One region of the Oceanidesulfovibrio marinus genome, then DNA from elsewhere that is predicted to be linked to it. Evidence: predicted binding sites of a transcription regulator. Region 1 holds the regulator's gene; the other holds the start of a gene.
The links. The regulator sigma-54, encoded in region 1, starts transcription at its own class of promoters, with help from an activator protein. The targets are predictions, from matches to a motif close to CTGGCACGGNNNNTGCTT.
Positions count from the first base shown of each region.

Region 2: the regulator sigma-54 is predicted to act here: its motif matches at 4,906-4,923, upstream of flgF (flagellar basal-body rod protein FlgF).

Region 1 covers NZ_CP039543.1:772,525-782,593, forward strand. Annotated here, with positions in the region: tRNA gene E8L03_RS03395 (tRNA-Ser) at 62-157, opposite strand; gene tadA (tRNA adenosine(34) deaminase TadA) at 299-793, opposite strand; gene E8L03_RS03405 (phosphoribosylformylglycinamidine synthase subunit PurQ) at 847-1,668, opposite strand; gene E8L03_RS03410 (CTP synthase) at 2,034-3,665, shown strand; gene E8L03_RS03415 (KdsC family phosphatase) at 3,707-4,279, shown strand; gene rpoN (RNA polymerase factor sigma-54) at 4,579-5,994, shown strand; gene hpf (ribosome hibernation-promoting factor, HPF/YfiA family) at 6,033-6,578, shown strand; gene E8L03_RS03430 (PTS sugar transporter subunit IIA) at 6,583-7,032, shown strand; gene rapZ (RNase adapter RapZ) at 7,008-7,949, shown strand; gene E8L03_RS03440 (PTS sugar transporter subunit IIA) at 8,028-8,498, shown strand; gene E8L03_RS03445 (PTS sugar transporter subunit IIB) at 8,501-8,968, shown strand; gene E8L03_RS03450 (PTS sugar transporter subunit IIC) at 9,021-9,668, shown strand.
Region 2 covers NZ_CP039543.1:3,995,584-4,005,652, forward strand. Annotated here, with positions in the region: gene infB (translation initiation factor IF-2) at 1-2,198, opposite strand, end outside; gene E8L03_RS17595 (YlxR family protein) at 2,202-2,453, opposite strand; gene nusA (transcription termination factor NusA) at 2,524-3,903, opposite strand; gene E8L03_RS17605 (ribosome maturation factor RimP) at 3,991-4,506, opposite strand; tRNA gene E8L03_RS17610 (tRNA-Gly) at 4,731-4,806, opposite strand; gene flgF (flagellar basal-body rod protein FlgF) at 4,998-5,783, shown strand; gene flgG (flagellar basal-body rod protein FlgG) at 5,798-6,580, shown strand; gene flgA (flagellar basal body P-ring formation chaperone FlgA) at 6,597-7,610, shown strand; gene E8L03_RS17630 (flagellar basal body L-ring protein FlgH) at 7,621-8,343, shown strand; gene E8L03_RS17635 (flagellar basal body P-ring protein FlgI) at 8,375-9,505, shown strand; gene E8L03_RS17640 (peptidoglycan DD-metalloendopeptidase family protein) at 9,508-10,069, shown strand, end outside.

The DNA of each region.
Region 1 (10,069 bases):
GTGGAAAGAAAAAAGCCTTGCCTTCCGGTAAGATACCGAGAAGCAAGGCTTATAATTTCGCTGGCGGAGAGGGTGGGATTCGAACCCACGTATCGGCTACTAACCGATAACTCGATTTCGAGTCGAGCGCGTTACGGCCGGACTTCGCTACCTCTCCGCATGTCGGTGGGAGTCATTCCTCCCAAGTTGGAAGTCGATTATTATATACAACACCGAGACTGAAAGCAAGTAGAGATAGGCGCTGCAGAGAAGAATTCGTACTCGGGTAGGCAGGGCGGCGTTTGGGCGGCGGGGTGGATTACCGTCGCGCCTTGAAAAAACGCCGCAGCAAGTCGCCGCACTCGTCGGCCAGCACGCCGCCTGTCACGTCCATACGGTGGTTGAGAAAGGGCAAGGCCGCGGTGTCCATGCAGGAGCCTGCCGCGCCGGTCTTGGGGTCGGGCGCTCCATAGACCAGGTGCGCGACTCGGGCGTGGATCATGGCGCCCATGCACATGAGGCAGGGCTCCAGCGTCACGGCCAGGACGGCGCCGGGCAGGCGGTAGTTGCCCACGGCCGCGGCCGCGGCGCGCAAGGCCTCGATCTCGGCGTGGGCCGTGGGGTCCTGGGCTGAGATGGGCCGGTTGCGGCCGTAGCCCAGAACGCGTCCTTCTGCCGAGAGCACCACCGCGCCGATGGGGACCTCGCCCTCATCCTCCGCGCGTTCGGCCTGTTCCAGGGCCAGGCGCATGACGTCCTCCCAGGAGCGCAGGCCCGAATATTCCGGAAACGGGAACTCTTCCGTCGCGGTCACGGGGTGATGCTCCGATGCGATGCGCGCGTCCAGAATACTGAAGTCTCCATCCGCTAGCTGTTTCGCAGGTGGTTCACGGCATTCTCAAAGATGATCGTGCCCAGCGGCGGCAGCTCGTCCTGCTGGGTGCGCGCGCGGGTGTAGCGCGGGTGGTTAGTCGGATCGTTATATGCCTCGGGGTGGGGCATGAGTCCCAGGATGCGGCCAGTGGGATCGGTGAGCCCGGCAATGGCGTTGGGTGAGCCGTTGGGGTTGTACGGGTACTCCTGGGTGGGCGCGCCGGAGAGCGGGTCCACGTAACGCAGGGCCACGAGGTTGGCCTTTTCAAGGCCTTCCATGACGGCGTCCGAGGCGGCCACGAGCTTGCCCTCGCCGTGACGCACCGGGAACTCCAGCCGGTCGATGCCCTTGGTGAAGATGCAGGGGGAGTCCGGCTCGGCGCGCAGGGAGACCCAGCGGTCCTCGAAGCGGGCGGAGTCGTTCACGGCCAGGCTCACCTGGCGCTCCAGGCGTATACCATCCAGGCAGGGCAGCAGCCCAAGCTTGACGAGGAGCTGGAATCCGTTGCAGATGCCCAAGGCCATGCCGCCGGCGTCCAGCATGGTCAGGAGCTGGTCCAGGATGCGCTCGCCGTCCACGGTGGCGTGACGCCAGCGCTGGGCCGCGGCCTGGGCCGCGCCGAGGTCGTCCCCGTCCAGGAAGCCGCCCGGGAAGACGCAGAAGTTGTAGGCGTCCACGCGGACGCGCCCGGAGGTGAGGTCCGAGAAGTAGACGATGTCCACCTCGTCGGCGCCGGCGCGCCGGGCCGTATGGGCGGATTCAATTTCACAGTTGGTGCCGTATCCGGTGATGACGATGACCTTGACGCGGGCCATGATGTTCTCCATTGGGGCCCGCAAAGCCATGTGGGACGCGGGCGGAAATTTGTGTTGACTCTAACGTTCGTCTAGGCAAATTATAGAGTCCCGGAAAGCGTGAGCATGCCGTCCGAGCCCGGCGGGATTGGCCCCCGAGCCTTTCGGATCGGCGCCTGCTCACGAATGAGAGCGTGGATCATCCTAGAACCACAACGCTTTTCCGGGCGAGGCTGAACATAGTGCGGCAGGCGATGGCCGTCAACAGGACTGGTCCCGCCATTGTAGAGCACAGTCGAGGAGGCGCTGCCTCCTTTTTTGTTTCCATATGCTGCGGCGCGGCGCTCCGGGGACGCCGCCGGACAACTTACACAGAGGGAGAATAGATGCGTACGAAATTCATTTTTATTACCGGAGGCGTTCTGTCCTCCCTGGGAAAAGGGCTCGCCGCTGCGTCCATCGGTGCCCTGCTTCAGACTCGCGGCCTCAAGGTCACGATCATGAAGCTCGATCCGTACATCAATGTGGACCCCGGAACCATGAACCCCTTCCAGCACGGCGAAGTGTACGTGACGGAAGACGGCGCCGAGACCGATCTGGATCTGGGCCACTACGAGCGCTATCTGGACGTGTTCATGTCCCGGGCCAACAACTGCACCTCCGGCTCCATCTATAATACGGTCATCACCAAGGAACGCCGGGGCGACTACCTGGGCGGCACCGTGCAGGTCATTCCGCACGTCACGGACCAGATCAAGGAGTCCGTGCTGGCGCTGGCCAGCGAGGACCTGGACGTGGTTCTCGTGGAGATCGGCGGCACGGTCGGCGACATCGAGGGCCTGCCGTTCCTGGAAGCCATTCGCCAGATGCGCGGCGACCTGGGCAAGGAGAACGTCCTCTACATCCATCTTACCCTGGTGCCGTACATGAAGGCCGCCGGCGAGCTGAAGACCAAGCCCACCCAGCACAGCGTTAAGGAGCTGCGCTCCATCGGCATCCAGCCTGACATTATCCTGTGCCGGGCCGAGGTGGACGTGGACCAGAGCCTGCGCCGCAAGATCGCGCTGTTCTGCAACGTGGACGCAGACGCCGTGTTCGCCGCCGTGGATGTGAGCAACATCTACGAGGTGCCGCTGAAGTTCTACGAGGAAGGCATTGACCAGAAGATCGCGATCATGCTCAAGCTGCCGGCCAAGAACCCGCATCTGGAGCCGTGGACCAGGCTGGTGGAGAAGCTGGCCAGCCCCGCGGGCCGCGTGTCCATCGGCATCGTAGGCAAGTACGTGGATCTCAAGGAGGCGTACAAGAGCCTGCACGAGGCCCTGGTGCACGGCGGCGTGGCCAACGACGTGGCCGTGGACCTGGTGTACGTGAACTCCGAGGAGATCACGGCCAAGAACGTGACCAGCAAGCTCAAGGGCCTGGACGGCATTCTGGTGCCCGGCGGCTTTGGCAACCGCGGCATCCCTGGCAAGCTGCTGGCCATCCGCCACGCCCGTGAAAAGAAGATTCCCTTCTTCGGCATCTGCCTGGGTATGCAGTGTGCGGTCATCGAGTTCGCGCAGCACGTCATGGAGCTGGACGCCGACTCCCAGGAGTTCAAGCCGAGCACCAAGGAGCCGGTCATCTACCTGATGACCGAGTGGTTCGACTTCCGCCGGCAGGTGACGGAGAAGCGCGACGAGAGTTCGGACAAGGGCGGCACCATGCGCCTGGGCGCGTACCCCTGCGTGCTCAAAGAGGGCACCCGGGCGTTCGAGGCGTACCAGACAGAAGAGATCAGCGAACGCCACCGCCATCGCTACGAGTTCAACAAGGCGTACTACGACAAGTTTGCGGAGAAGGGCATGGTCTTCTCCGGCCTTTCGCCGGACGAGACCCTGGTGGAGATCGTGGAGCTGCCGGACCATCCGTGGTTCCTGGGCTGCCAGTTCCATCCGGAGTTCAAGTCCAACCCCATGCATCCGCATCCCCTGTTCCGGGAGTTTATTAAAGCCGCCAAAGGGTATAAAGGATAAGAATGATTTTCGGACGCCATACTGCCGGTCTCCGCGGGCGCATGTCCCGCGCGGAGATCGTACGCCGCGCCAGAGCGGTAGAGCTTCTCGTGTTCGACGTGGACGGTGTGCTTACCGACGGCGGTCTCTACTACGACGAGAACGGCCAGTATGCGAAACGTTTCGACGTGCAGGACGGCCTGGGCATTAAAGCGGCCCAGGCCGTTGGCCTGCACATCGGCGTGATCACCGGGCTGGACTCCAAGGCCGTGGCCAACCGCGTGAATGAGCTGGAGATTGATGAGTATGTGGCCGGCAGGGTGGAGAAGTCTACCGCGTTCGAGGCTCTCTGCGAGCGGCATGGCGTTGCGCCGTACCAGGCTGCCTACGTGGGCGACGACTGGGTGGACATAGGGCCCATGCGGATGGCGGGCCTGCCCATGGCCGTGCCCAACGCCCAGCCCGAGGTGCTGCAGGTGGCCGCGCACGTGCTCTCCCGCCCGGGAGGCCGCGGCGCCGTTCGCGAGGCGATCCGGCTGGTGTTGTTCTGCAAAGGGTGCCTGGACGGGGAGCTGGAAAGCTGGCGCAAGGGAATGGCCCTGGCCAAGGCCGCTTCCCGACGTTTAAATCGCTAGAATCTCCGGGCGCTATCTGCGTAGTTTCATTTCCCTTCCTGTCTTACGGGCGGCGAATTACGCGCGCCCCGCAGGGAAAACTCGTTGCCACCGTGCTACATCTGTGGCAAAACGCGTTTTGTGTCAGCAACAATTATGCCGTCTTTTCTTTCTCCTGCAATGTATGGGCGTTTTTGCAGTATTGTGAAACCTTCTCGTGTTGAAGGAACCCTGGAGTTCCCCTCTCTGAAAAGTGTTTTAAAAACGCAACGCCTCATATCTATTATCCGTACTCCTGACGGGGAAGGTCCGTAACCGCCATGGGTCTGGAACTCAGACAACAACTCAAGCTCAGCCAACAGCTGGTGATGACGCCCCAGCTGCAACAGGCCATCAAGCTCCTGCAGCTCTCCCGGCTGGAGCTCATGGATACTGTTCAGCAGGAGCTCCTGGAAAACCCCTTTCTGGAGGAGGGCGCCGAGGCCGAGGCGCTGGAGCAGGCCGAAGTGGTTCCCGAGGTCGAGACCACGCCGGCCAGCGATCAGGAGCTCATGCGCAACGCCGATTGGGAAGACTACATCGGCGACTTCTCCTCTACCTCCAAGCAGGCCCAGGTCCGCGAGTTCGAGGCCGTGGAGGCCACCTCCTTCGAGGCGCGCATTTCCGGCAAGACCTCGCTGGAGGGGCACCTGGAATGGCAGCTCAGGCTCTCCCGGCTCAATGACAGGCAGATCGACATAGGCCTCGCGGTTATCAACAACCTCGATTCCTCCGGTTATCTGCAAGCCACGAATGAGGAGCTGGCAGTGCTTACCGGCGCCTCGCCAGAGGAGATCGAGCCGGTCATCAAGTCGATCCAGGAGTTCGACCCCGTAGGCGTGGCCGCGCGCACGCCGTCGGAGTGCCTGCTCGTGCAGATCAAAAACTACGGCATCGACGATCCCGTGCTTGAAGAGATCGTGCGCGAGCACCTGGAGGATCTGGAGAAGAAGCGCTACAAGCCGCTGTGCCGCAAGTTCCGCATCTCCATGGAGGAGCTCAAGGGCTACCTGGACAAGCTCACCGAGCTGGACCCCATGCCCGGAGCGAGCTTCGGCAGCGAGGAGCCGGTCTACGTCTCGCCGGACGTTTACGTCTACAAGTACGGCGACGATTTCGTGATCCTGCTGAATGAGGAGGGGCTGCCCAGGCTGGAGCTCAACTCCGACTACATGCAGGCCATGGAAGGCCGGTCTTCCAAGGAAAAAGAATACTTCCAGGACAAGATGCGCAGCGCCGTGTGGCTGATGAAGAGCCTGTACCAGCGCCAGCGCACCCTGTACAAGGTGACCGAGAGCGTGGTGAAGCATCAGCGCGAGTTTTTCGAGCACGGCGTCACCCATCTCAAGCCGCTCATCCTCAAGGACGTGGCCGAGGACATCGGCATGCACGAGTCCACGGTGAGCCGCATCACCACCAGCAAGTACGTCGCCACGCCCCATGGCATCTTCGAGCTCAAGTTCTTCTTTAACTCCGCCCTCGGCCTGGATGACGGGTCCCAGGTCGGCTCCGAGAGCGTCAAGGCGCTCATCAAGAAGATGATCTCCGGCGAGAATCCCAAGAAGCCGCTTTCCGACGAGAAGATCGCGGAAATGCTCAAGGATGAGCTGCAGGTGAACATCGCCCGCAGAACTGTTGCCAAGTACCGGTCCGCACTGGACATTCCATCGTCTTCCAAGCGGAAACAGGTTTTCTGACCCGATCCCCGCCCAGGAATTGCGAAAGGAGGGAATCTATGAACATAGCCATCACCTTCAAGGGCTTTGAGCCGTCCGAACACCTCAAGAAGTATGCTTACCGACGCTTCGGCAAGCTTTCCAAATACGTGGACTCCAAGGAAGACAACTCCGAGATGCAGGTCAACCTCGGGGTCGAGAAGTTCCGCCATCTGGCCGAGGTCTCGCTGGCAGGCGACAACATCAACCTCACCGCCACCGAGGCGAGCGAGGACATGTACGCTACCATCGACATGGTTCTGGACAAGCTGGAGTCCCAGCTGCGCAAGCTCAAGGACCGCGACAAGGACCGCCGCAAGGGCGACCGCAGCCGCGTCAACATCGAGACCTTCACCATCTCCGAGAACGAGAGCGGCATGCGCGAACGGACCATCATGGCCACGGACTCCATAGAGCCCAAGCCCATGTACGTGGACGAGGCCGCGATGCAGCTGGACACGTTGGACTACAACTTTCTTGTTTTCCGGAATGCGGACACGGAACGCATTAACGTGATATACCGTATGAACAAACACGACTTCGGTCTTATCGACCCGGGACAATAGCTCCATGCGACTCGCGGATTATCTGGACAAAGATTTGGTCATACCCACCATTCAGGCGACGGAGAAGGGTGCTGTGCTCGCCGAGCTCATCGCCCCCGTGGCCACGAAAATTCCCGACCTGGACGCCGACAAAGCGCTGAAGGTGCTGCTCGAGCGCGAGTACCTGGGCACCACGGGTATCGGCGATGGAATCGCCATACCGCACGGCAAGCTCGAAGATCTGCACGAGATCGTTCTCGTGGTGGGCCGCAGTCCGCAGGGCGTGGACTTCGAGGCCCTGGACTTCAAGCTCTGCACGATCTTTTTTCTCGTGCTCGCACCGGAGAAAGTGGCCGGCATGCACCTGCGCATCCTCGCGCACATCTCCCGGCTGCTGAAGGAAGAGTCCTTCCGCAGGGAGTTTCTGGAAGCGGAAGGCAAGGAGCAGTTATGGGAGCTTCTTTCGAGGACGTGAACGCCGAAGGCTCCTTTCCGCTGGTCATCGTCGGCGGGCTCTCCGGAGCCGGAAAGTCCACGGCCATCGATGTTTTCGAGGACTTACGCTTCTTCGTGGTGGATGGTCTGCCGGCCTCCATCGTACCCAAGCTGACTGCCCTGTTTTCGGGCCAGAACCAGCTCCAGTTCCGCGGTCTCGTGGTGGGAATGTACTTCCGCGACCGCACCTTTCCCCAGTCCTGGCTCGAAGCCCTTGAGGAGCTCAAGCTGCAGGGGCTCAAGCCGCAGATCATCTTCATGGAGGCGCGCAACGAAGTTCTGGTGCGGCGCTACTCCTCCACCAGAAGGCCCCATCCCGTGGCCCAGCTTATGGCCATGGACGGCAAGGAGGGCGACGAATGCGGTCCGCTCAGCCTGGACGGGGCCATCAACCTGGAGCGAGAACGGCTCTATCCCATCAAGAAGATGGCGGATATCGTCATCGACACTTCGGATTACTCTGTTCACGATCTGCGCAAGATGATCCAGCGCAAGTGGACCGCTCTGGAGGAAGGGGAAGGCCGGCTCAACATCCAGATCATCTCTTTCGGCTTCAAGTACGGCCCGCCGGCCGAGGCGGACCTTATTTTTGATATGCGATTTTTGCCCAACCCGTACTTTGTGCAGTCCATGCGGCCGCTGACCGGCAAGGACGAGGCCGTGGCCGAGTACGTGCTGGGCGTTGAACCGGGCAAGACATTCCTGGTCAAGCTCCGGGAATTTCTCGAATATCTCTTTCCGTTGTACGAGGCCGAGGGCCGCTACCGCGTGACACTGGGCATCGGCTGCACAGGCGGACGCCACCGTTCCGTGGCCGTGAGCGAGGCCCTGTACAAGTCTTTGAAAGAGTCGAATTATGTAGTATCGATCGAGCATCGCCACGTGGAGCTCGGCTAAAATCGGCGGCGGAGGCGGCCGCCGCGGCGATGCGCCGCCAGCCGCCTTTGGCGGTTTTTCAATTTCAGGAATATGCCCATGCGGGAAACCAGCACAACGGAAAAGGTCAAGAGCGCAAAGCAGCTCGAAACGCCGGTCCAGACCGGCGTTGTCGTCGTGACCCACGCTCATTACGGGGCCAGCCTCATCGAAGCCGCGGAGTTCATCCTCGGCAAGCAGCAGTGGTGCGAGTTCGTCAGTGTGGACGGCACCCGCGCTGTGGAGGATACGCGCAACGAGATACAGGTCGCCGTCTCCAGCTGCGACCAGGGCCAGGGCGTCATCATTCTCACCGACATGTTCGGCGGCACGCCGACCAACCTGAGCCTCTCTCTTCTGGGCGCGCAGAACCTGGAGGTGGTCACGGGCGTAAACCTGCCCATGCTGCTCAAGGTTCTGGGCAGCCGCTCCAAGGAGCCGGCGGACCTCGCCCTGGACGCAAAGGCCGCAGGCAGCCAGGGCATTGTCGTGGCCGGCGAGATACTGCGCTCCAAGGTAGGCGGCAAATAGCCATGTTCTGGGCGCGGGTGGACAACAGACTCGTTCACGGCCAGGTCATCGAAACCTGGCTGCCGTACACCGGCGCCAAGACCCTCCTGGTCTGCAACAAGGAGCTCGCGGGCGATGTGCTGCGCCAGGAGATCATGTCCCTGGCCATCCCCTCCAACGTGCGCGCGCGGTTCATCGACGCGGAGCACGCCAACGAGTTCATCGAGAACGACGCCCGTACGGATCGCTCCTCGGTGCTGGCGTTGTTCGCCGATTGCCGCGACGCCCGCATCGCCATGCAGCACGGCCTTGCCATCAAAATCCTCAACATAGGCAACCTCCACTACACACCAGGCAGCGAACAGATCTGCCCCCACGTGGCCCTTTCCCCGGAAGACGCTGTCTGTCTACGCGGGCTGGAGAAGATGGGGGTGGAGCTCGATTTCCGCTGTCTGCCCACAGAACCGGTGCAGGTGAAAGCGACATGGTGACGGTACCTACCTTCATGGACGTGTTCTACGTCGTGCTGATCGCTTTTTTTTTGTGGTTTTTTCGGGGCTGCGTTTTACCCTGAACCTCGGCGTCATTGAACGTCCCCTGGTTTTCGGCCCACTTCTGGGCCTCGTCCTGGGCGACATCGGCGATGGCGTGGCCGTCGGCCTCTTTTTCGAGCTCTTCTGGCTGGACCTCATTCCGGCCGGTACCTACATTCCACCCAACGCGCTGCTCTCGGTGTGCGTCACCCTGGGCCTGATGCGCCACTTCGGCCTCAATGGGGCAGGGGAGTGCGTACCGGCTCTGGCCCTGGGCATTCCCGCGGCCTACGCCGGGGCCTGGCTGGAGCGGATGCAGCGCTCCTGGCAGGACCGCGGCTACAACCGGCTGCTGGCCTGGGCCAAGGGCTCAGAGCGCGGCAGCCAGCCCCACGTTATCGTGCGCTACTCCCTCATCCAGCTCGCAGCCTCCAATCTGCTGCTTGTCATGGTCTGCATGCTCGCTGCGCTCTCCCTGCTGGGGGTGGTCATCCACCTGGCGGGACACGCCCTCTTCGCGCCTCTTTCCCACTTCAGCTGGCCCATGCTCTGGATCACGGCCTCGGTGGGCGGGGTGCTCTCTCTGCGTGTGAAGAACGCCTACCGGACTTTCGCCGCCGGCGTGGTGGCGGTCTTTCTGCTCGTCCTGCTGCAGTAGTTCACAACTGCGACTGCCTGCCGCAGACGTTGTGCTTTCTCTTTCCAGCCCGGCGTTCGATTCGGGCCGGGGCTGCTGTTCATTGACGCGTCATTCCTGCGTATGGAGTCGAAAGCACGCATCCAGGGCAGGTCGATCTGACCAGACGCCTTGCATGCCGGGCCTTGCCGCTGGTGGTGATTTTCTTCACGAGACATTTGCCGCAGAGGATACGGACGCGTTACGACGTGGTGTGACGGGCTCCCGGCGAATTGGCGGTTGTCAGTGGATGATGATTGTGATATTTCGCACTAGCTACTTGCGGCAGTCCCTGCAAAGCGATTTCCGGAAGATGGCAATAGATTGAAAGAACAGGATATTTTTATATCGTCGCAGCCGAGGCTCGCGCCACCGGATTCCGC
Region 2 (10,069 bases), 1.5 Mb from region 1:
GCGACCTTGTCGTCTTCCACGCCAACGAACTCGTCGCCTGCTTCCGGCACACCCTCGAAGCCCTGGACCTCCACCGGCATTGCCGGGCCGGCGGTATCCACTTTCTCACCCTTGTCGTTGAACAGGGCGCGGACGCGACCGGAGAAGAGGCCGCAGACAAAGGGATCGCCCTGATGCAGGGTGCCTTCCTGGATGAGCACGGTGGCCACGGCGCCGCGGCCCTTGTCCAGCCGCGCTTCCACGATGTGGCCGCGGGCGGGCTTGTCCGGGTTGGCCTTGAGCTCCAGCACTTCGGACTGGAGGACGATCATCTCAAGGAGCTCGTCCAGACCGGTGTGCTGCTTGGCCGAAACGTGGGCGTAGATGGTCTCGCCGCCCCAGTCCTCGGGCAAGAGGCCGAGGTCGGCCAGCTCGCGCTTGACGCGGTCCGGGTCGGCCCCTTCCTTGTCCATCTTGTTGACGGCGACCACGATGGGCACGCCGGCGGCGCGGGAGTGGTTCACGGCCTCGCGGGTCTGATCCATCACGCCGTCGTCGGCAGCGACTACCAGGACAACGATGTCCGTGACCTGGGCGCCGCGTGCGCGCATGGCGGTAAAGGCTTCGTGGCCGGGAGTATCCAGGAACACGACCTCGCCGCGCGGGGTGAGCACATGGTACGCGCCGATGTGCTGGGTGATGCCGCCTGCCTCGCCGCCCGTGATGTTGGATTCGCGGATGGCGTCCAGCAGGGAGGTCTTGCCGTGGTCGACGTGGCCCATGATGGTCACGACGGGCGGCCTGCCCTTCAGGCTCTCGGGCTTATCCTCTTCGCGCGGGGCGATGTATGTATCTTCGGAGAAGCCGACCTTCTCAACCTCGTAGCCGAACTCGGACGCCACCAGGCTGGCGGTGTCGAGGTCGAGGGACTGGTTGATGGTGGCCATCACGCCGAGGCCCAGGAGGACCTTGATGAGGGCCTGCGCCTTGACGCCCATCTGGTGGGCCATGTCGGAGACGCGGATGGCTTCGTCGATGCGCAGCTTGCGCTTGGCCTGCTTGAGCGGCTGGCTGGCCTGCTCGGCCATGGTGGCGGCGTGGGCGTGCTCGGTATCGAACTGCGGACGTCTGCCACGGCGGGGCCGGACTTTGCCGCCGGTCTTGTCGCGTACGGGCTGGGCCTTTTTCTTCTTGGCCTGCAGCGAGGCGCGACGGCGGTCTTCCTCTTCCGAAAGGCTCTGGGAGAAGTCCACGACGCGGCGGTCCTTCTTGCGGCCGCTGCCGGCACCCTTGCGCTGGCCGGGAGGAGGCGTGGTCCCGCCCGGAGACGCGGGACGCGGAGCGCGGCCGCTGGGATCGGGCATGCCTTCCTTGGCCAGCTCTGCCTCGGCCTGGGCACGGGCCACCTCTGCCGGGTCGGGCATGGAGATGACGCGGACCTGGGGACCGGACTCGGGCTCTTCGCGCCGCTTGGCCTTCTTCCTTGGCTTCTTGCCTTCCTCGGCCTTCTTCTTGGGCTTCTTGCCCTCGTCGGCCTTTTCGGCTTCCTTGGCGTCCGCGCCCTTTTTGGGAGCAGTTTCCGCCTCGGCAGGCGCTTCTTCGGCAACAGGCTTTTCGGCGGCCGGAGCTTCAGCAGGCTCTTCAGGCGCCGTCTCGGCGGCTTCGGCTTCCGCTGGCGCTTCTTCGGCTACGGGCTCTTCGGCGGCAGGAGTCTCTGCGACTTCTTCCACCGGGGCCTCGCCGGCTTCGGCTTCCTGCGGAGCCTCTTCGGACTCGGCACCAGGCACGGGCTCGCCGGGCGCGGCGATAATGCGAGCACCCTTGGACGCGGGCTCCGGCTCTGCCTCTTCGGCGGCCTCAACGCCCTCGGCCTCTGCGGCAACCTCGGCCTCATGCGGAGCTTCCTCGACCTCGGCTTCCACCGCGGCCTCTTCATGCTCCTCCGCCTCTTCGGCGGCTTCGGCCTCGTGCTCTTCGGCAGCGCCGGCCTTGGGCCTGCGGCGCCGGCGTACGATGACGCCCGGCTGCACTTCCTTGCGGACCACGTCCGCGCCGCCTTCCTCGCCGTTTCTGAAGCGCGAGCGCATTTCTGCGGCCTGCTCGTCGTCAACGGCGCTCATATGGCTTTTTATCTGGACACCCAACTCTCGCAGGGCCTGAATGAGCTCTTTCTTGTTGACTCCGAGCTCATTGGATAGGTCTTTGACAGTGATCGTCATGCGTCACCCCCTTCTCTTCCTCGGTCGGCAATGGCCCTGCCTGAGTTGCGACTTGCATTCGCCATGGAGGCAGACGTAGCAGCCTCTGCCCGGCAGTATCTGTTTCGGGTCCGGGACAAGACCGTCTTCGTCGGCGACAAACCGGAGCAACTCCGATTTGGGCCGCTTAGCGCGACAGACAGTACAGGTCCGCTCGGGGACGCGGCGCTTTGTTTCAGCGCGGGCATCGTCATGCATCCTGGCGTGGTCATGCATCCTCGTTCACAGCAGTTCGTTGCAAGGGCGGCTGTATGGCACAGCGCCCGGTTCATTCGTCTCGTATATGTCACTCGTCGGAAGTCGGCTCCTCGGGAGACGGCGGTTCGCTGTCCACCCGGAGTTCTGATTTCTCTTCGGTCTTGATCTCTTCGTCCGGCGCGGCGCTCTCTTCGGGCTCCACAGCGGCTTCCTCGGCTGCGGCTTCCTCGGCTTTGGGAGCAAGGCCCAGGAAGTTGATGGCAGCGCGGATCTGGTGGACCTTGGCGGAGGTGAGCTTGAGCTTTTCCTCGAGCTCCTCGTCCGTGGCCAGGGCCACCTGCTCGGGGTTCTCCAGACCGGCCTGGAAGAAGCGGTCGATGGGAATCTCGGCCACGCTGGCAAGCTGGTCGAGCTTCTCGCGGCCCACGTTGAGCTCATTGTAGCGGCTCTCGGTGTAGATATCGATCTTCCAGCCGAGCAGCTTGGAGGCGAGCTTCACGTTCTGGCCCTTGCGGCCGATGGCCAGGGTGAGCTGGTCGTCGGGCACGATGACCTCAAGCAGCTTTTCGTCCTCGTCCACGGCGATGCGCGAGATGAGCGCAGGGGAGAGGGCGTGGGCGGCGTAGGTGGCGATCTCCGGGCTCCAGACCACGATGTCGATGCGCTCGCCGCGCAGCTCCTGCACGATGTTCTGGATGCGCGAGCCTCGTATGCCCACGCAGGCGCCCACGGGGTCCACGTCGCGGTCGCGGGAGAGCACGGCCACTTTGGCGCGGCTGCCCGGATCGCGGGCGATGCCCATGATCTGCACGGTGTTGTCGTCCACCTCGGGCACCTCGCGCTTGAACAGCGAGGCCATGTAGTCCGGGTGGGAACGGGAGACGATGACCTGCGGTCCGCGTCCTTCCTTGCGCACTTCCACTATAAAGGCCTGCACGCGGTCGCCGCGCTTGAAGCGTTCCTTGGGAATCTGCTCTTCCTTGGGCAGAAGCGCCTCGGTGCGGCCGAGGTTGATGATCCAGCCCATGCGGTCGCGGCGCTGCACGATGCCGCTGACGATCTCGCCTTTGCGGTCCTTATACTCTTCGTAGATGATCTCCTGCTCGGCGTCGCGCATGCGCTGGATGATCACCTGCTTGGCGGACTGGGCCGCGATGCGTCCCAGGTCCTCCACGTTGAGCTTGAAGCCGATCTCGTCGTCGAGAACGACGCCGGGGTCGTGCTCAATGGCGTCTTCCAGGGAAATTTCGGTGTTGGGGTCCTCGACATCTTCGGTGACGACCTTGAAGAGATAGACCTCCATCTCTCCGGTCTCTTCGTTGAATCCCACCTCGATGTCCTGGTTCTCGCCGTACTTGCGGACGACGGAGGAGCGCACCGCCTCCTCAAGCGTATCTATGAGGAGGTCGCGGTCGATGCCGCGATCCTTGCTGATCTGTTCGATGGCTTTTTTGAGTTCCATGCTCATGGTCGCCTCCCGTATCGTCCGGGGTCGTGAAAGGTCGGTGTTTCCCGCGCCGGCCCGACGGAAAATGCAGCTCGTTCGTGTCCTGGGTTATTTTTTCGCGGTCTTGGCCTTCTCGTCAAACTCGTGGACGAGCCGGGCTTTTTCGATCTCTGTCCATGGGAACTCCAGGGGGCCTACTCCCTCGCCGGGGTCGAGCCTGATTCCCGCGTCGGCAACCTCCACGAGGCGTCCGGCGTAGCGTTTGCGTCCCGGGAACTCCTCTTCATAGAGCGGGTCCTTCGTGACGATGGCCACCTTCCGGCCCTCGTAACCAGCAAGCTGGCCGAGGTTGAAAAAGATCCGCTCCAGACCGGGGGAGGAGACCTCCAGCGTGTACCGGCCGGGAACGATGTCTTCGGCGTCGAGCGCAACGCTCATGTGCCGGGAGACTCGGGCGCACTCGTCCACGTCCACCTCGCCTTCTCCTGGTTTATCCAGGAAGACGCGCACCACGCCCCGCTTTCCGGAAGGCATGTACTGGACCCCCCACAGCTCCAACCCGAAGGCCGAAACCATGGTCCGGGCGATGCTCTCAATCCGTTCCTGTGCGTCGCTCTGTTCCATACGCACTCCCTCAATCTTCCCAATCGTTGCCTGGCTGCGAAACCAAGAAAAAAGGGGGGACCCCAAGGCCCACCCCGTGTATCGCTCAGTCCGCGTGGTGACGAGGCGCGTTTCCGCGTAGTGCCGTGCACGTCACCGTCGAAGGGCGGTTGCCGTCCCGATACGTTCGGAAAAGCGCGGCGGCTGCCTGCGCATAAGACCGGGCGACGACACGACGGGAAAACTGGAGCGGGCGACGGGATTCGAACCCGCGACCCCAAGCTTGGGAAGCTTGTACTCTACCAACTGAGTTACACCCGCCCTTCGGGAAATAAATCCAATACCCATGCCGTCAAGGGCTGTCAAGGCAGTTCTCGCACAGACGCGAGGGTTTTTCCTGCGCCGTTTTTCGACCCGGGTCCGGCACGATCCCTGCAAAATCATCTGCACCGGATCACGGGGAAAGTGGTCCACATCTTGCTTCATCACAGGCAGGAACAGGAGGATTAACCATGCAAAGCAGCATGTTTTCAGGGCTCTTCGGGGCGCTGACCAGCGAGCACAGGCTGGACATCATCGCCAATAATTTGGCGAACGCCAACACCACGGGCTTCAAACGCGAGAAGTACACCTTCGAGGACACCTTTGTGGCCTACGCCCATGACAGGATCATGGAGCCCTCTTTGGACATCCGGCAGAAGAAGTTGTTCCCGGAGCCGGAGATCATGGCCAGGCCGCGCATCGCCGGCTACGAGACCGACTTCACCCAGGGCGGCCTCAAGCCCACAGGCTCCAAGATGGACATCGCCATCCAGGGGCCGGGCTTTTTCAAGGTCCAGGGCGGGGACGGCGCGGAGTACTACACCCGCAACGGCAACCTGCACAAGAACCTCGACGGCGAGCTGGTGAACGCCCGCGGCGACAGGCTTATGGGCGAGGGCGGCCCCATCGCCCTGCCGGAAAACGCCGCGGACGTCGAGATCGGCCCCAACGGCCAGGTCTTTGCCGACAACGTCCTGGTGGGACAGGTCCAGATCGTGGAGCTGGAGGACCCGCAGGTGCTGGAAAAGTTCGGCGACAATCTGTTCAGGGCGCGGGACGGCCAGGCAGCCGTGGAGCAGGACCCCACCGAGACGCAGATCGCGCAGGGTTTTCTGGAAGCCTCGAACATCAACGTAGTCGAGGAAATGGTCAACATGATCGAAACCCAGCGCGCCTTCGAGGCCTACGGTAAGGTTATTTCACAGACAAACGACACCGACACCATGGCTATCCAGCGTGTCGGCAAAGCGCTCTAGGAGGTATCGGTTCCATGATGCGCTCTCTCTGGACTGCGGCCACAGGCATGATCGCGCAGCAGCTCAACATCGACGTGATCTCCAACAACCTGGCCAACGTCAACACTATCGGCTTCAAGAAGAACCGCGCGGAGTTCGAGGATCTGCTGTACCAGAACATGCGCATCGCCGGCACCGAAACCGTGGGCGGGGAACGTATCCCCACAGGCATTCAGGTCGGTATGGGTGTCAGACCTACGACGGTGCACAAGCTCTTCAGCCAGGGCGACTACCAGAACACCGAGAACCCGCTGGACCTGGCCATCGAAGGCGACGGCTTTTTCCAGCTCGATGTGAACGGCGAGGAGGCCTACACCCGCGCCGGCGCCTTCAAGCTCAACGATGAAGGCACCATCGTCACGGCCAATGGCCATCCGCTGCAGCCGGAGTTCACCGTTCCCGAGGACACCGTCAATGTGGTGGTCACCAGCGACGGCAACATCACCGCTCTGGGACGCGGCGGCGATGAGCTCGCGACCGCCGAGATCCCGATCTACACCTTCACCAACCCGGCCGGCCTGAAGGCTGCGGGCCGTAACCTCTATTATGAAACGGACGCTTCCGGCGACGCCGTGCAGGGAACTCCGGGCGAGGAGCAGTTCGGCACTATCACCCAGGGCTATCTGGAGATGTCCAACGTGGAGATCGTGGACGAGATGGTCAACATGATCGTTGGCCAGCGCGCCTATGAGATCAACTCCAAGGCCATCCAGACCTCGGACGCCATGCTCCAGACCGCCAACAACCTGAAGCGCTAAGCAACAGGAGAGGAAGATGCCGCGCATTCTGCAGAGGATATGGGAGATCGCACGGAAGAAGGCCCTTCTGGCCGCCGCCGTGTGGACACTGTGCGCCGCGGCCGTGGCTGCCGCCGCCGTGACGCCGAACGATACGCCATGGCGCATCGCCGTGCACGAGGCCGCAGTGATCACTGGCGACACCGTGACTTTGGGCGAGATAGCCCAGCCCATGGGCCCCATGCCTGATGCCCTCTGGCAGAAGCTTTCCGCCACCGAGCTGTGGCCCTCGCCGGAGGCGGACGGCCGCTCCATGGGCGTGAACCGCGACAAGCTGGAGCAGGCCCTGGAGCACTACCTGGGCGACACGGCCCAGCTCTGCCTCCTGCCGGACAGGCTGGTTCTGCGGCGCGGCGGCACGCTGGTTCAGCAGGACGAGCTCGCCTCCCTGGTGGTCAAAACACTGACGCCGCGGGCCCGCGCCCTGGGCGGCGAGGTCGCCTTCCGCGACTACCGCCTGCCCGACAAGATTTTTCTCAAGGACTCCACGGACACGCTGGTCGTGGTGCCGGACGACGAGAAGATTCAACCCGGCCGGGTCTCCTTCTGGTTCGAGGAACGGGACCTGCGCGGCGAGACCGTGCGCAAGGTATCCGCCTCCGTGTTTCTGGACTGCTTCAAGGACGTCATGGTGGCGGCCGAACCGGTGAATCGCAACACGCCCCTGACGCCGGACATGGTGACCACGCGGCGGATCAACGCCGCCTTCCTGAAAGGGGAGCCGTGGGACGGCATGGGCGGTCCCTGGCGGGTGACCCGCCCTGTGGGCGAGAACCAGCCCTTATATAAGGATGACCTGGAGTCGCTGCCCCTGGTGCGCCGGGGCGAGGCCGTGGAGCTGGTGTTCGAGGGCAAGTTCGTGACCCTCAGGACCATGGCTCAGGCGCTGGACGACGCCGGTCCGGGAGAGCCGGTCCGCGTACGCAACATGCAAAGTCAACAAGAAGTTTATGCCCGGGTGCGGGACGCGCATACCGTGGTGGTCCGCTGAGGAGGACGTCATGAAAAAGTTCGCATCCATCACGCTTCTGTGCTGCCTGGTTTTGGCCGCGTGCACGGAGACCAAGCAGAACGTGCAGACCACCCCGGTTATCAGCCCGCCTCCGGCAGAGGACATCGAGCCCTCCATTGCCGAGAATCCAGGCTCCATCTTCAATCCCGGCGACGCCGGCTACCTCTTTGAGGATAACCGCGCCCGCCGCGTGGGCGACATCGTGCTCGTGAACGTGGTCGAGAACTCGTCGAGCACTCTGACCGCCACCACGAACTCGGAGAAGAAATCCTCCATGGACTTCGGTGTCCAGTCCGCCTTCCTGCGCAAGAGCGTGGGCGTGGGCGAGCTCCTGGGTGTTGACCCGCTGGATATGAAGGGCAACGTGGGCAGCACCCCCATCATCCAGTTCAACAGCGACGACAAGTTCGAGGGCGACGGCGACACCTCCCGTACGGCGGACATCTCCGCAACGGTCGGCGCGCGCGTGGTCAAGGTCCTGCCCGGTGGTCTCATGCAGATAGAAGGCGGCCGCGAGGTGCGCATCAACGACGAGACGCAGCTTCTCGTGGTGCGCGGCCTGGTCCGGCCGCGGGACATCGGCCCGGACAACTCCGTGCTCTCCTCGCAGCTGGCCGACGCGTTCATCGAGATTTACGGCAAGGGCGTGCTGGCCGACCGCCAGAAACCTGGCTGGCTGACGCGCATCATCGACAATGTCTGGCCTTTCTAAAGAATTCAGGAATGCGCAAGGAGTTCGACGCATGGCGATTCTCAGCAAAAATATGACACGCGGCGCACTGGCGCTCGTACTCGCCGCTCTGGTTTGCGCCGGCATACTGGGCGCACCTACCAACGCCCATGCGGTCCGGCTCAAGGACATCGCCACCTTTGGCGGCGTGCGCAACAACCAGCTCGTGGGCTACGGCCTGGTGGTCGGTCTTGCGGGCACGGGCGACTCGCGCAAGAGCGAGTTCACCATCCAGTCCCTGGTGAACATGTTGGAGGTCCTCGGCGTGGCCGTGGACAAGCGCAACCTGCGACCCAAAAACGTGGCCGCCGTCATGGTTACGGCGCAGATGCCTGTTTCCTCCAAGCCCGGCACCCGGCTGGACACCACGGTCTCCTCCCTGGGCGATGCCGAAAGCCTGCTGGGCGGCGTGCTGCTGATGACGCCCCTCAAGGGTATCGACGGCAAGGTCTACGGTCTGGCGCAGGGCGCTCTCACCGTAGGCGGCTTTTCCGTGCAGGGCGATGCGGCCAGCGCCTCCAAGAACATTTCCACCGTGGCGCTCATCCCCAACGGGGCAACCGTGGAGCGCGGCGTTCCCTTCCACTACAACGACCAGCAACAGCTCAAGGTCCACATGAACGAGGCGGACTTCACCACCACCATGGAGGTTGTGGAGAAGATCAACCAGAGCCTGGGCGGCGAGTTCGCCCGTGCCGAGGATATCTCCACCATCGATCTGGCCATCCCGCCGCGTTACGAGGGCAACCTGGTGCCGTTCATGGCCAGCCTGGAATCGCTGGAGGTGAGCCCGGACTCCAAGGCCAAGGTGGTTGTGGACGAGAAGACCGGTACGGTGGTCCTGGGCCGGAACGTGCGGCTTTCCAAGGCGGCCGTGGCCCACGGCAACCTGCAGATCGTGATCCAGGAGAACGCCAACGTCTCGCAACCCGGCGCCTTCTCCCAGGGGCAGACAGTCGTGACGCCCGAGACCAACCTGGGCGTGGACGAGCAGAACCGCCGGCTCACCATGCTCGAAGGCGCGACCCTGCAGGAGCTGGTGGACGGCCTGAACGCCATCGGCGCTACCCCGCGTGACCTTATCTCAATCCTGCGCACATTGAAGAGCGCCGGAGCACTGCACGCCGAGCTGGAGGTTATCTGATCATGTTCGACGCCAAGCCGGATCTCGACATGGCCATGGCGAACGTTTCCCAGGAGGACTCCCTCCGCCGGAAGCTGTCCGTCGATGCGCTGCGTGACCGCCTCAAGGGCGATCCGAACAAGGAGAAGAAGCTGCGCGAGGCGTGCGAGGGGTTTGAGTCCATCTTCATCAACAAACTCTGGCAACAGATGCGCAAGTCCGTGCCCAAGGAGGGCTTTCTCCACTCCAAGGAGGAGGAGATCTACCAGTCCATGTTCGACGAAGAGATGTCCAAGAAGATCGCCAGCGCAGGCGGCATAGGTCTCGCGGACATCCTTTACGAGCAGCTCCAGCAGCAGGCGCAGTTGGTCAGCAGGGCCACATCGCCCACCAAGGCCACGGAGCCCATTCCCATCAATGCCGAGACCGGCCTACGCCCGCCGGACGTCGAGACGGTCCGGCCCGTGAACGTGAGCCGGATCAAGCCGCTGTCCGATGTCGAAGGCCAGGGTGGTGAGAGTGTAGCCAGCGATTCCGAAAGCTTCCTCGACGGTCTGTACACGCCGGTGGATGATGGCGTTTCTT